3 regions of the Mesorhizobium bavaricum genome follow, and region 2 is predicted to be linked to each of the others. Evidence: predicted binding sites of a transcription regulator. Region 2 holds the regulator's gene; each other region holds the start of a gene.
The links. The regulator LexA, encoded in region 2, represses DNA repair genes until DNA is damaged. The targets are predictions, from matches to a motif close to TGTTCNNNNTGTGTTCNG.
Positions count from the first base shown of each region.

Region 1: a site for LexA is predicted at 2,443-2,460, ahead of AC1RZR_RS28375 (PA0069 family radical SAM protein). Genes of this name have one in related genera too.
Region 3: a site for LexA is predicted at 749-766, ahead of AC1RZR_RS05795 (ImuA family protein). Genes of this name have one in related genera too.

Region 1 covers NZ_CM165566.1:5,789,051-5,793,567, reverse strand. Annotated here, with positions in the region: gene AC1RZR_RS28385 (F0F1 ATP synthase subunit B) at 1-289, shown strand, start outside; gene rnhB (ribonuclease HII) at 366-1,061, opposite strand; gene AC1RZR_RS28375 (PA0069 family radical SAM protein) at 1,214-2,368, opposite strand; gene AC1RZR_RS28370 (glycosyltransferase family protein) at 2,519-3,043, shown strand; gene AC1RZR_RS28365 (hypothetical protein) at 3,190-4,164, shown strand; gene AC1RZR_RS28360 (GFA family protein) at 4,171-4,517, opposite strand, start outside.
Region 2 covers NZ_CM165566.1:4,796,148-4,800,664, reverse strand. Annotated here, with positions in the region: gene AC1RZR_RS23590 (ComEC/Rec2 family competence protein) at 1-1,623, shown strand, start outside; gene lexA (transcriptional repressor LexA) at 1,617-2,354, opposite strand; gene AC1RZR_RS23580 (hypothetical protein) at 2,317-2,694, shown strand; gene AC1RZR_RS23575 (GntR family transcriptional regulator) at 2,725-3,462, opposite strand; gene kynU (kynureninase) at 3,623-4,517, shown strand, end outside.
Region 3 covers NZ_CM165566.1:1,208,093-1,212,609, reverse strand. Annotated here, with positions in the region: gene AC1RZR_RS05800 (LysE family translocator) at 46-678, shown strand; gene AC1RZR_RS05795 (ImuA family protein) at 790-1,797, shown strand; gene AC1RZR_RS05790 (DUF6504 family protein) at 1,739-3,214, shown strand; gene AC1RZR_RS05785 (error-prone DNA polymerase) at 3,211-4,517, shown strand, end outside.

The DNA of each region.
Region 1 (4,517 bases), 990 kb from region 2:
GGAAGCCGAGCAGGAGGCCGCCGACATCGTCGCCGCTGCCAAGCGCGAGGCCGACATGCTTGCCGCCGATGCGCACAAGAAGACCGAGGACTATGTTACCAGGCGCACCGCGCTTGCCGAACAGAAGATCGGCCAAGCCGAACGTGACGCCATCAGCGAAGTCCGCGCCAGCGCCGTCGACATCGCCGTCGAGGCCGCGCGCACGCTGCTCGCCGGCAAGATCGACGCCAAGGCGGGTGCTGACCTGTTCAAGGCATCGCTGGTGGATGTGAAGTCCAAGCTCAACTGAGCTCTCTTATCCCGAGCAAAGTATCGAAGCCGCCCGGGAAACCTGGCGGCTTTTTTGTTGCGGGCAAACCATCCGATCAATCCAGGCCGGCAAGGCTCTCTTCTTCCGCCACTTCCGTCCCGCCAAGCCTGAACGGCGCGAAGGACACGCGGTGCAGTCGCGCCACTGGACCATGCACCTCGATTGCCGTGCGATGGCGGGCCGTGGCGTAGCCCATGTGGACCTCGAAGCCGTAGCGGTCGTGATGGTTGCCGCAGCCGCACATCATGCGGTCGCGCATCACCTTGGCGACGATCGACGCGGCGGCGATCGATTGCGAGCGCTGGTCGCCTTTGATCAGCGCGCGGCCGGCGCAAGGCAGCCCCGGCGGCACGTCGCGCCCGTCGGCCAGCGCGAGCTTCGGCTGAACCGACAAGCCGATCACCGCACGGCGCATCGCCTCAAGGCTGGCCTTGAGGATGTTGCTGCCGTCGATGCCCTCGGCACTTATGGATGCCATCGACACACCCAGTGCAGAGCCGAGAATTCGCACGAACAGCGCTTCGCGTTGCAGGTGGCTGAGGCGTTTGGAATCGTCGAGCCCATCCGGAATGTTGGCGGGGTCGAGCACCACTGCGGCGGCGACCACCGGCCCGGCCAGGGGACCACGTCCGGCCTCGTCCATTCCCGCCACCGGCCACAGACCGTCGGCCATCGCCTTCGTCTCGAAGGAGAAGTCGGGTTTCTCGATGATCTCAAAGAGAAGCGGAGAATCGGAACGCGCGCGAGCCATGTTGCGGCGAGGTTCGCATCGGCTCCGATTCTCCGCAAGTCCCTCCGGGTCGGGTGGGGCGCCGGACCGGGAGGGCACCGTCTGCAGGCCGGGGCAGGCCGGACGGGATTCTTGTGCTGCGTCAGATCAATCCGCCGCAGGAAACTGCATTTTCAAAGCAGCGTCAGTTGCACCTGGTCTTTTCCGGCGGCAACGAACTGGTCGGTCCGAAGCGTGCGCCGCTCGACGTTGAGGCCGAGCCGCTTGGCGGTGATCTCGAAGCGCCGGCCGATCTGCCAGGCATAGGGACCGGCGCCCTTCATGCGCTTGCCCCATTCCGAATCGTAGTCCTTGCCGTCGCGCATCGAGCGGATCAGCGACATCACGTGACGGTAGCGGTCGGGATAGTGACGCAGCAGCCAGTCCTTGAAGATGGGACTGACCTCCAGCGGCAGGCGAAGTATGACATAACCCGCCTCGCGTGCGCCGGCGGCGCGCGCCGAATCCAGAATGCGTTCCATCTCCTGGTCGGTCAGGCCGGGAATGATCGGCGCGACCATGACCGAAGCCGGAATGCCGGCATCCGAAAGCTGTCGGATGGCTTCCAGCCGCTTGGTCGGCGTCGAGGCACGGGGCTCCATCGTCCTGGCCAGCATGCGATCGAGCGTCGTCACCGACAGCGCCACCTTGGCCAGCCCGCGCTCGGCCATGCGCGACAGGATATCGATGTCACGTGTCACCAAAGCGGACTTGGTGACGATGCCGACCGGATGACCGCGCGCTTCCAGCACTTCGAGGATCTCGCGCATGATCCGGTATTGTTTCTCGATCGGCTGGTAGGGATCGGTGTTGGTGCCGATGGCGATGGTGCGCGGCTGGTAGCCATCCTTCGACAGTTCCTTGTCGAGCAAGCGCGCCGCATCCGGCTTGGCGAACAGCTTCGATTCGAAATCGAGACCCGGCGACAGGCCCATGAAACTGTGTGTCGGCCGCGCGAAGCAGTAGACACAGCCATGCTCGCAGCCGCGATAGGGGTTGATCGAACGGTCGAAGGAGATGTCCGGCGATTCGTTGCGGGTGATGATGGTGCGCGGCTTCTCGACCTGCACTTCGGTCTTGAAGGGCGGCAGTTCCTCCAGCGAATTCCAGCCATCATCGAAGACATGCCGGCTGACCGGCTCGAACCGGCCGGACGGATTGATGCCCGCCGACCTGCCGCGATTGCGGTCCGGACGGACACGCATGCCACTCTGCTCGATCATCGCATTGGCCATCTCGGCTCTTCCTGCCCCGAAAGCTGCAATGTCGGCGCGCACGATCTGTTCCATCTTCGCCCGCTCCCAAGGACTGTCCATGTTGTGTCGAATCGTTCTGTTCATGAAATTATTCCTATTTAGTCGATGAGAACAAAGCAAGAACTTTTTGGGGTGCATTGCAAAAACTGGCGCTGCGTTCGGCTTTCCGCTATTCGGCTAATGATGCTCAGTGTTCTGATCGAGACCCGCAATGACGAGGAGGGCCTAGCCCGTACGCTCGGCTCGCTGATTGGCGGCGCGGTCGAGGGCGTGGTGCGTGACGTCATCGTCTGTGACACGGGTTCCACCGACCAGACGCATCGAGTTGCCGAGCATGCCGGCTGTCAGTACGTGACCGGCGGTATCGCTGTCGGCATCCGCCAGGCCAAGGGCGACTGGCTGCTGCTTCTGGAGCCGGGCGCGCGGCTGGTGGAAGGCTGGATCGACGCGGTTGTTGCCCACACGGCGAGGCAGACCATGGCGGCGCGGTTCTCGCGGGCGCGCGGCAGCCGGACACCGTTCCTGGCCCGGATCTTTTCGGGAAACCGCGCCTTGGCCGACGGGTTGGTGATTCGCAAGCAGCAGGCCGCGGCAGCGGCCAAGAGTGGCGGAAGCGCCGAGGCCATCGCACGCGGCCTTGCGACAAAGCGGCTCGAGGCCGAAATCTGGGTGGCGCCGCCGAAGCAAGAGCACCGCTCGCCGACGTGATTTTTTGCAGCTGCTCTGTCCATTGTGCATTGCACAAAATCTGATGCGGGGTTAGCTTCCCGTTCAGGCGGGTGAATGGGTTTGGGTCATGCCGAGTGGTGAGCACCCGATGCGGCATCGGTGTCGCCCTCATAGCCGAGGACCCAATGAATCTTTCAACCCCCGACAAATCCGGCACGGCCAGTCTCGAGGCTATTGCGCGCAACGGCAGCCTGCTGCGGCGCATCGCCGTGCGTATTCCGACCTATCTGACGGACCTGCGCGAAAACCCCGCCTGGCTGCCGATGTTCGTGCTGGCGCGCACGATGCCTGGGCGCCGGGTGCATTGGCTCGGCGCAAAACGTGCCCGTCCGGCCGACAATGCGGGGGATACGATGTTTGCCGGCGTCGACCGCCAAGCAGTGGTCGACGCGCTGCGTTCCGACGGGCTGTTTTCAGGCCTGGTCCTGCCGCCGGCGATCCACGAAGAGATCTCGGATTTCGCCCGGCGTACGCCTTGCTTCGGCAATTTCGACCGCCGTCTCGAATTCATGCCGGGTGAACATGCCGAGGCCGAGAAGCGCTTTGGCCGCTCGCTGCTCAGCGGGCATTTTTTCGAGCGCATCCTCGACTGCCAGGCGGCACTCGCCATCCAGCGCGATCCGCTGCTTCTCGACATCGCCGCGCACTATCTCGGCGGCCAGGCGAAACTGATCACGACGCGCGTCTGGTGGAGTTTTCCGACCGGTTCAGCTTCGGACGCCGACAAGAACCTTGCCTCGCTCGGCAAGTATCATTTCGACCTCGACGACTGGCGCATGCTGAAATTCTTCTTCTACCTCAAGCCGGTCGACGCCGACACCGGTCCGCATGTCTATGTCCGGGGCAGCCACAAGCGCCGCAGCCTCAAGCACCAGCTCACCCTGCTGGTCGGCCATCCTGCGCAAGAGGTTCTGGATGTCTATGGCGAGCAGAGCCCGGTGACGCTGACCGGCGACGCCGGCCTCGGCTTCGTCGAGGACCCGTTCGGCTTCCACATGGGCACCGTGCCGGCGCGTACGCCGCGCCTGATGATGGAAGTCGGCTTCGGCGTGTCGCCGCCGTCACGCCGGCGCTTTCATGGCGAGCCGGTCATCCGTTGAAGGGAACTATCCGAAGCACATTTGGACAGGCATCCAGCGAGCGCGGCGTCTGGCCTGGCGCTGCTCTCTGCTTTCGGCATCGAAGGCGACGGACACCGGTTCCCGATTGAACCGCTCTCGGTCGTCCAGGGCGTTGATGATGACGACCGCCCTGGCGTCGTCATCATCCCCTGCGATGGCAGCGACATAGACGCCGCACTCCCGGCAGATCAAATAGTCGGCCGTCCTCAGCCCAAACCGATATGTCCGCAATTGCGTTCTGTCCTTGACCGAGATGGTCAATCTGCCGGCCGGATCGGCGACGGCGCGCGAACCATGCTTGACGCAGAACGAGCACTGGCAGGCGAGAACTT
Region 2 (4,517 bases):
ATGCCGCTGTCGGCCCGCCTTTCCTCGGGGATAGAAAATGCCCGCGAAGCCATCGCCGACCATATCAGGGGCAGTGTCGGTGGCGCCGAGGGCGAGATTGCCGCGGCGCTGATCGTCGGCGTGCGCGCCGGCATTCCCGATGACATCAACGAAGCGATGCGGAGGACCGGCATTTACCACATCATCTCCATTTCCGGACTGCACATGGCGCTGGTCGCCGGCACAATCATGGGCTTGCTGCGTGGCGCCTTCGCCCTGTTTCCGGACTTTTCCGCGCGTCGACCGGTGAAGAAATACGCGGCCGCCGCGGCACTTTTCTCGATCGCCGCCTACCTGATCATCTCTGGCGTCGTCGTTGCCGCCGAGCGCAGCTTCATCATGCTGGCCGTGATGCTGATTGCCGTGCTGTTCGATCGGGCGGCGCTGACCATGCGCAATCTGGCGATCTCGGCGATCGCCGTCATTGTGGTGTCGCCGCACGAAGTGGCCGGCCCGAGCTTCCAGATGTCGTTCGCGGCGACGGCTGCGCTTGTCGGCGCCTATGCCGGGTGGTCGGATCATCGAGCGGGAAAGACGAGACCTCCGCCGCCACGGCGATCGCTGCCTGGGTTTCTCACGCAAAAATTCCTGCTGGCGGCTGGCGGCCTTGCGATGACCTCCATCATCGCCGGCGGCGCGACTGCACTGTTTGCCATCTGGCATTTTCAGCGGGTGTCGCCGCTCAGCCTGTTCGCCAATCTGGCCATCATGCCGATCGTGTCACTTGTAGTCATGCCCTTCGCCGTCCTCAGTGCTCTGGCGATGCCATTCGGTGCCGACGGCCCCTTTCTTTATGTGATGGGCAAGGGCCTGACGGCGATGATCGCCATGTCCGGATGGATTTCCGAGCGCTCGCCGGTCGACGCCGTCGGGTTGATTTCGCAGCAGTCTGTCCTGCTGGTGGCGATTGCCTTGGTCATTGCGACGATGGCGACGACATGGCTGCGGCTCGCAGCCCTTCCCTTTGCGCTTGCCGGCCTGTTGACCGTCTCGAATACGCGCCCACCGGACGTGCTGATCTCGGAGGACGCCAGGCTGGTTGCGTTGCCGATCGGGGGCGGCGAGCTGGCCGTCAGCCGCGCCCGTCCGAACGAATTCACGGTCGACAACTGGAAACGCGCGCTGACATCGGAAACCATCATCGTGCCGGAGGTGTTCAGCAAAGGAGAGGGGCAGTTCGACATAGCGGATGCCGCTGAACTGCCGCCGGGCGCGCCTTTCTACTGCACGTCAGGCGTTTGTCTCGCCAAGCATCCGTCCGGTGTGATCATCGCGCATGTCGAAGACGGGAAGGACGCCTGGAAGGCCTGCGGCTTCGCAGACCTGATCGTCATCAATGACGCCACGGCCTATGACCCCTGTCACAATCCGCTGGTGCTTGTCATCACCAAGCGACAACTGGCTCGCAAAGGCAGCGCCGCCGTCTTCTTCGATCGGGAGTCTGCGACGACGCCGGCAACGGTCAGCTTCGCGGTGGACAGGCCATACCGGCCCTGGCACACGCAACGCAAATTCTCGCGCGAGGCGAGGGGCCTTCCACCCTATCGCAAACCCGAAAAGCCGGCTGCAAGCCCTGCTCAGTAGCGCCTGATCAGGCCGACGAGCTTGCCTTGCACCTTGACCCTGTCCGGTCCGAAAATGCGGGTTTCATAGGCCGGGTTGGCGGCTTCGAGGGCTATCGAGGCGCCCTTGCGGCGGAACCGCTTCAGCGTCGCTTCCTCTTCATCCACCAGCGCCACGATGATCTCGCCCGGGCTGGCTGTATCGGCGTTACGGATGATGACCGTGTCGCCGTCGAAGATGCCGGCCTCGATCATCGAATCGCCCTTGACCTCCAAGGCGTAGTGCTCGCCGCCCATGATCATGTCCGGCGGCACCGAGATCGAATGCGTCTGGTGCTGGATGGCGTCGATCGGCACGCCGGCGGCGATGCGGCCCATCACCGGGATCGACACGGCGGAGACGACGTCGTCGTCATTGCCGGCAGAAGGCATCCGCGAAGGCGACGGTTTGATTTGCCGGCCAAGGCCGCCTTGACCGAGGCTGCCCTGGATGACGCTTGGTGAGAACTTTTTTGCCGCGTTGAGGCCAGGCGCGATCGAGTCCGGCAGCCGCAGCACTTCCAGAGCGCGCGCCCGGTTGGGCAGCCGGCGAATGAAGCCGCGCTCCTCCAGCGCCGTGATCAGCCGGTGGATGCCGGATTTGGAGGCGAGGTCGAGCGCTTCCTTCATCTCGTCGAAGGATGGCGGAATGCCGCTTTCCTTGAGGCGTTCATGGATGAACATCAGCAGTTCATGTTGTTTGCGCGTCAGCATGGCAGCCCCCAGGTTACCTGAAATCGGAATCGGAAAAACAAACCCAGAACAAACACTATCTGTTCCAGTTGTGTTCCGCAACCGTTTAAAGTTTAATGAATTTGTTAAGACGGCTGAAATCATTTGCCGCGCGGTAGCGTGCGGCGTTCCACGCTTGCCTGCAACCGCCACAGCCTTGGTTCGATTGAAAATGTTATGGTTAATGGCTTTGGCCCACCCTGTGTCGGGCTTGGCATCCGTTACAGATGAAGCTCAACGAGAGGGCTTTGGTCACGTCACCGATGGTTGGCCTGCCGTGAACGAAACGAAGCCAAAATGCCAACTTCGCCGGAGAAATTGACCAAGTCGGCTTTAGCCTGTTCCTGTTGCATTACCGCTTGTTCGTGCTGCCGTCGCCAGCATGGACATAGACATGCAACGTGTAGCCGATGTGGGCGATCATCAGGGTTTTCGCGCGCTCGATGTTGCGATCCAACGCCGCTTCCATGAGCGCGGTGTGATGTTCGATCGCGACAGCCTGGCGCAACGCCGCCACGGCCTCCTCATAACCATGCTGCAGGCCAGCGACCGCTCGCAGGGTTGGTGCAAGGCCTAGAAACCGGTGATGGCGACGCAGTTGATCCGCGATCGTGGAATGGAAGGTCAGCAGCCATGGGGATGCTGCCGCGCCGAGCAGTGCCGCGTGGAAAGCCTCGTGCTTTTCGTCCCATTCGTCCACCACGCCGTCGGACGGGTCGTCGACCGCTGTCTTGCAGCGCGACAGCCGGTAATGGGCCGCGACAACGGCATCCTCCCATTCACGGCCGCCTTTCTCGATCGATTCCTGGAGCAGCGGCAGTTCGACCACGAGCCTCGCGCGTGACAGATCTTCCAGCTCGACGCGCGAGACTGGTGCGACGGCAAAGCCACGATTGCTGATGGCGGTCACCAGGCGCTCGGCCTCCAACCGCGACAGCGCCTCGCGCAACGGGGTCCAGCCAATGCCGTAGCTGCTCCGCAACGCGCTGAGCTTGAGCGGCGCGCCGGGCTTCAGGCGGGTCGTGAGGATATCGCGACGCAGCAGCCTGTAAGCTGCTTCCGTTTTCGAGAAGTGCTCGTCATCCAGCATCGCCGTCCATCCGTACTGCCTGGGCGACGATTATATATGAAAACCTCTCGTTCCGTAAATTATATATAACGTTTGACAGCGCCTAGGAGACTGCCCATGATCGGCTAACGGTTTCACCTGATGCTCATCCGAGTACGCTCATGCGCGGGGATAGTCGATCATGAATGCCACTCTCGATCTCGCTGCAATCGAGGCGATGGATGCCGCGGATCCGCTGCGTGCCATGCGCGATCGTTTCGTCTTGCCGGAAGGGGTCATCTACCTCGACGGCAATTCGCTTGGCGCGGCTTCACCCGCCGTCTTCGAAGAGATCCAGAAGGCCGCGACGCAGGAATGGGCGCAGGATCTCATCCGTGCCTGGAACACCGCCGGCTGGTTCGACATGCCGGTCGAGCTCGGCGACCAGCTCGGACGCCTGATCGGTGCCGCGGCCGGCCAGACGGTGGTCTGCGACACGACCTCGATCAACATCTACAAGGTGCTGCATGCGGCACTTGCAATGCGGCCTGACCGGTCGGTCATCGTCGCCGAGGGCGACAGTTTTCCAACCGACCTCTATATGGCCGAAGGCGTTGCCTCGACGCGGCCAGGTACCGTGTTGCGGCTTGAGGGCGTCGACGCGCCTGCTATCGAGGAGCTCATCGATGAACGCGTCGCCGTTATCCTGGTCAACCACGTCAACTACAAGTCCGGTCAGTTGCGCGACATGGCAGCCTTGACGCGCAGGGCTCATCAGGCCGGTGCGCTGATTGTCTGGGACCTCTGCCACACCGCCGGTGCGCTGCCGGTCGAGCTTGACGGGGCTAATGCCGATTTCGCCATTGGCTGCACCTACAAGTACCTCAATGGCGGCCCGGGCTCACCGGCCTTCATCTATGCCGCAAGGCGCCACCACGGAGATGTCTATCAGCCGCTCAGCGGCTGGTGGGGGCATGCGCGGCCGTTCGCCTTCGAACAGGCCTATGCGGCCGGCACCGGCATCCGCCGCTTCCTGTGCGGCACGCAGCCGGTGTTATCGATGCGGGTGCTCAAGGGCGCGCTCGACCTCTGGAACG
Region 3 (4,517 bases), 3.2 Mb from region 2:
AGGAATCGCGTAGGGGTCAGTTCCGGCCATGTAACAGGAGTTCTCATGCCGGACCTTTCCATCATTGGACTTTTCGCCATTGCTTGCCTCGCTCTGACCGCGACGCCGGGGCCGGACATGCTGTTGATCGCATCCCGCAGCGCCAGCCAGGGGCGCGCCTCGGGCCTTGCGACCTATGCCGGCATCGCCACCGGCACCTATTGCCATGCGCTGGCCGCCGCCTTCGGCCTGTCGCAACTGTTCCTTGCCGCGCCCATCGCTTACGACATCGTCCGCTATGCCGGAGCGGCCTACCTCGCCTATCTCGCCTGGAAGGCGTTCCGCTCCGATGGAACAGCGCTTGCACCGGTCACTGGCCTGCCGCGCTACTCGCAAGGCCGCATCTTCCGGCAGGGATTGTTGACCAATCTGCTCAACCCGAAGATGGCGCTGTTCGTGCTGGCGCTTTTCCCGCAGTTCGTGCAGCCGCAGGCCGGTTCGGTGGCGGCACAGATCCTGGTGCTTGCGACCGTGCTCAACCTGATCGGGCTGGTGGTCAATGGCCTGGTCATCCTGACCGCAAGCCGGATCGGTGCGGCCTTGTCGAGGCGCATGCGGTTTCGGCGGGCGCCGCAGATTCTGCTGGGAACCGTCTTTGCAGGGCTTGCGGCACGACTGGCCTTGGGCGGCCAGCGCTAGATCAAACGACTGTAGAGGAATAAATTCCCCATGACTCTGCTTGACTCTTGGGGTCCCCTCTGGAATCTATAGGAACATAACAGGAACAATTGTGAGTGGAAGCTGACCGTCATGGCGATGACCGCCGTGGCGCAGGAGACTGTTTTTGCCCTGCGCCGCCAGATCGCGAAGATCGAGGGAACGCTACCCGAGCGCCTGCAGGCGCCGGTCGGCGCGACCCCTGATGCCGATGTCAGCGCCGATCTCACCATCATCCGGCGCGGCGTTGCCGCGGCTTTGCCGGATGCGTTCCTGCCCACCGGCGTCGAGCGGCTCGATGCCGCCCTGAGCGGCGGCCTGCCGAAAGCCGCCTTGAGCGAAATCCATGGCATTGAAACCCGCGATGCCGGAGCCGTCGCCGGCTTCGCTTTGTCGCTGACAAGCCTGATCCTCAAGCGGACACAAGGGCTGCCGGTGCTGTGGATCGGCACATCGGAGATTTTCCGCGAGGCGGGCTTTCCCTATGCCAGGGGGCTTCATGCCTCGTTCGGCATCGAGCCCGAGCAATTGCTGTTTTCCGAGGCGCCAAAACTTATCGATGCGCTGTGGGTCGCCGAAGAGGCTGCAAAGATGACGGCGCTCGCCGCCGTCATCCTCGAGATCCGCGGCAATCCGCAGCGGCTCGACCTGACCGCAACCCGCCGGCTGCATGCAAGGGCACAGAGTGCCGGCCGGCCGGTGTTCCTGCTGCGGCAGGCCGCCGGGCCCGAACCGACGGCGGCACCGGTTCGTCTCATTGTCGCGTCGGCGCCGGCTGTGCCGCGCGACACCATCGCCGGGCCACTGGCCGGCTCGATCGGCCGCCCGGCCTTCACCATCACCATCGGCAAGAGCCGCACGGCCCTGCCTGGACAATTCACACTGGAGTGGAACCCCGATGAACGCGGATTCGATGAAAGAAGGGGCGAGGAAAGAGCAAAGAATCCTGTCCCTGTGGTTTCCCTATCTGGCAGTGGAAAGGATCCTGCGGCAGCGTCTGGGGCGGTCCTGGCGTTCCCGGCCGTCGGATCACCTGCCGCTGGTGATCAGCCATCGCCGTGGGAACGCGCAGCGCATCTCGGCCCTCGACGAGCGGGCTAAAGCACTGCACCTGAAGCGCGACATGGGCATTGCCGACGCGCGCGCCATGCACCCCTCGATCGACATCGTCGAGGCCGATCCGCAGGCCGACCGTCGCCTGCTCGAAGGCCTTGCCGACTGGTGCGACCGCTACACACCGCTGGTGGCGCTGGACGCAACGGACGGCCTGTTTCTCGACGTCACCGGCTGCACCCATCTTTTCGGTGGCGAACGCGCCATGCTGGACGACATCCTGTCGCGCTTCTTCCATCAGGGTTTCGATGTCCGCGCCGGGCTTGCCGCGACACCGGGCGCGGCCTGGGCGGCGGCACGGTTTTCCGGCGACCGCATCGTCGCTGGCGGCGAGGAGGAAGCGCTGCTCGCGCCCTTGCCGCTGACAGCACTGCGCATCGAACCGGCGACCCGCACCAGCCTGGAAAGCGTCGGCCTGCGCACGGCGGGCGCCGTCATGGCGGCACCGCGCGCGCCGCTCGCCCGCCGCTTCGGCGCCTCGCTGCTTTTGCGCCTCGACCAGGCGCTTGGTCGTCTCGACGAGGCGGTCTCGCCGCGCCTTCCCGTCGCGCCGCTTTCGGTCGAACGCCATCTCAGCGAGCCCGTCACCCTGACCGAGGACATCGAACGGCTGGTCGGCATGCTGGCGACGGCATTGAAGACCGACCTCGAGCGTCGCGGCGAGGGTGCCAGGACGCTGGCGCTGCTCTTGTTTCGTGTCGACGGCGCCGTCAGCCGCATTGCCATCGGCACCTCGCGGCCGATGCGTGAACCCTCGCTGATCCAGAAATTGTTCCATGAAAGGCTGGCCGCGCTCGAGCAGGATATCGATGCCGGCTATGGCTTCGATCTGGTGCGGCTCTCGGTGCTGACGGCCGCCGCCTTCGACATGCAGCAGGCCGACCTTGCCGGCGAGGTAACCGACGACGGGGCCGATATCGCGCTGTTCGCCGACCGCATCCGCGCCCGGCTCGGCGAGGGCGCGGTCCTGCAGCCGGTCGTCGTCGAAAGCCATCTGCCGGAGCGCGCCGTCGCCACGATCCCCTTCACCGAGGCCCCGCGCCGGACCACGCCGCCGAAGAAGCCGGACAGGATGCAGGCGCCGACGACCATCTTCCCGCCGGAACGGCCGATCCGGCTTTTCCGCGCGCCCGAACCCATCGATGTGCCGGCCACCGAAATGCCGGAGGGACCGCCGCTGAACTTCCGCTGGCGCCGCGCGCTCTACCGGGTGACGCGTGCAGAGGGGCCGGAACGCATCGCCGCGGAATGGTGGCGCGAGGCCGCGAGCGACGAGGCGGCATCGACGCGTGACTATTACCGCATCGAGGATGCCGACGGCCGCCGCTACTGGCTCTACCGGCAAGGTCTTTATGGCGGCGCTCAAATCCCGCCGCGCTGGTTCATGCATGGGGTCTTCGCATGAACGCGCTGACCGTCATTCCCTATGCAGAATTCGGCATCCAGTCGAATTTCTCCTTCCTGCGCGGCGCCTCCAAGCCGGAGGAGCTGGTGGTCGCGGCCAAGCTGATGGGCTTCTCGGCGATCGGGCTTGCCGACCGCAACACGGTGGCCGGCGTGGTGCGCGCCTGGCAGCAGGCCAGGGTCGAGACGCTCTCCTATCACCCCGGTTGCCGGCTGGTTTTTGGTGACGGCACGCCGGACATTCTCGCCTATCCGCAGGACCGCAAGGGCTGGGGGCATCTCTGCCGCATGCTGACGCAAGCCAATCTGCGCGACGAAAACGAAAAGGGCGCCACCCTTCTCCGGCGCAGCGACCTGCTCGAATGGGGAGACCTGATGTCGCTCGCGGTCCTGCCCGATCTGTCGGCGGGCGTGGAAGACAGTCTCGCTTTGCTTCGCCGGCTCAAGGATCGTTTCGGAAGAAACCTCCGTCTGGCCGTTTCGCCGGACTATGCGGGCAATGACCGTTTCCGGATCGAGCAGGCAGCGGCGATGGCGGAAAGTGCCGGCATCCCGCTGATGGCGACCAACGACGTTCTCTACCACACGGCCGAACGGCGCCCGTTGCAGGACGTGCTGACCGCGATCCGCCTCAACACGCCCGTCGCCGAGGTCGGACTGCAGCTGGCCGCCAATGCCGAGCGCCATTTGAAGCCGCCGATGGAAATGGCGCGCCTGTTCCGCAGGCATCCACAGGCGCTGGCCGAGACCTTGCGCTTTGCGCAGGAGCTGACCTTCTCGCTCAGTGACCTCCAGTACAACTACCCCGACGAGCCGACGCAATCGGGTCTCGGGCCGCAGGCCGAGCTGGAACGGCTGGCGCGGGAAGGGGCGGCCAACCGCTATCCGGCGGGCGTGCCTGCATCCGTGACCGGGCGCATCGAGGAGGAACTCGCTCTGATCGAACGCCTCAACTACGCCCGCTATTTCCTGACGGTCCATGACATCGTCCAATTCGCCCGCAGCCAGGACATCCTCTGCCAGGGACGTGGTTCGGCCGCCAATTCGATCGTCTGCTTCTGCATCGGCATCACCGAAGTCGGACCGGAGCGGATCGACACGCTGTTCGAGCGCTTCATTTCCGAGGAGAGGAACGAGCCGCCCGACATCGACGTCGACTTCGAGCATGAAAAACGCGAAATCGTCATCCAGTACATCTACGAGAAATACAGCGCCAAGCGCACCGCACTGGCCGCCGCCGTCATCAGCTATCGCGGCCGCTCGGCGCTGCGCGAAGTGTCGAAGGCAATGGGCCTGTCCGAGGA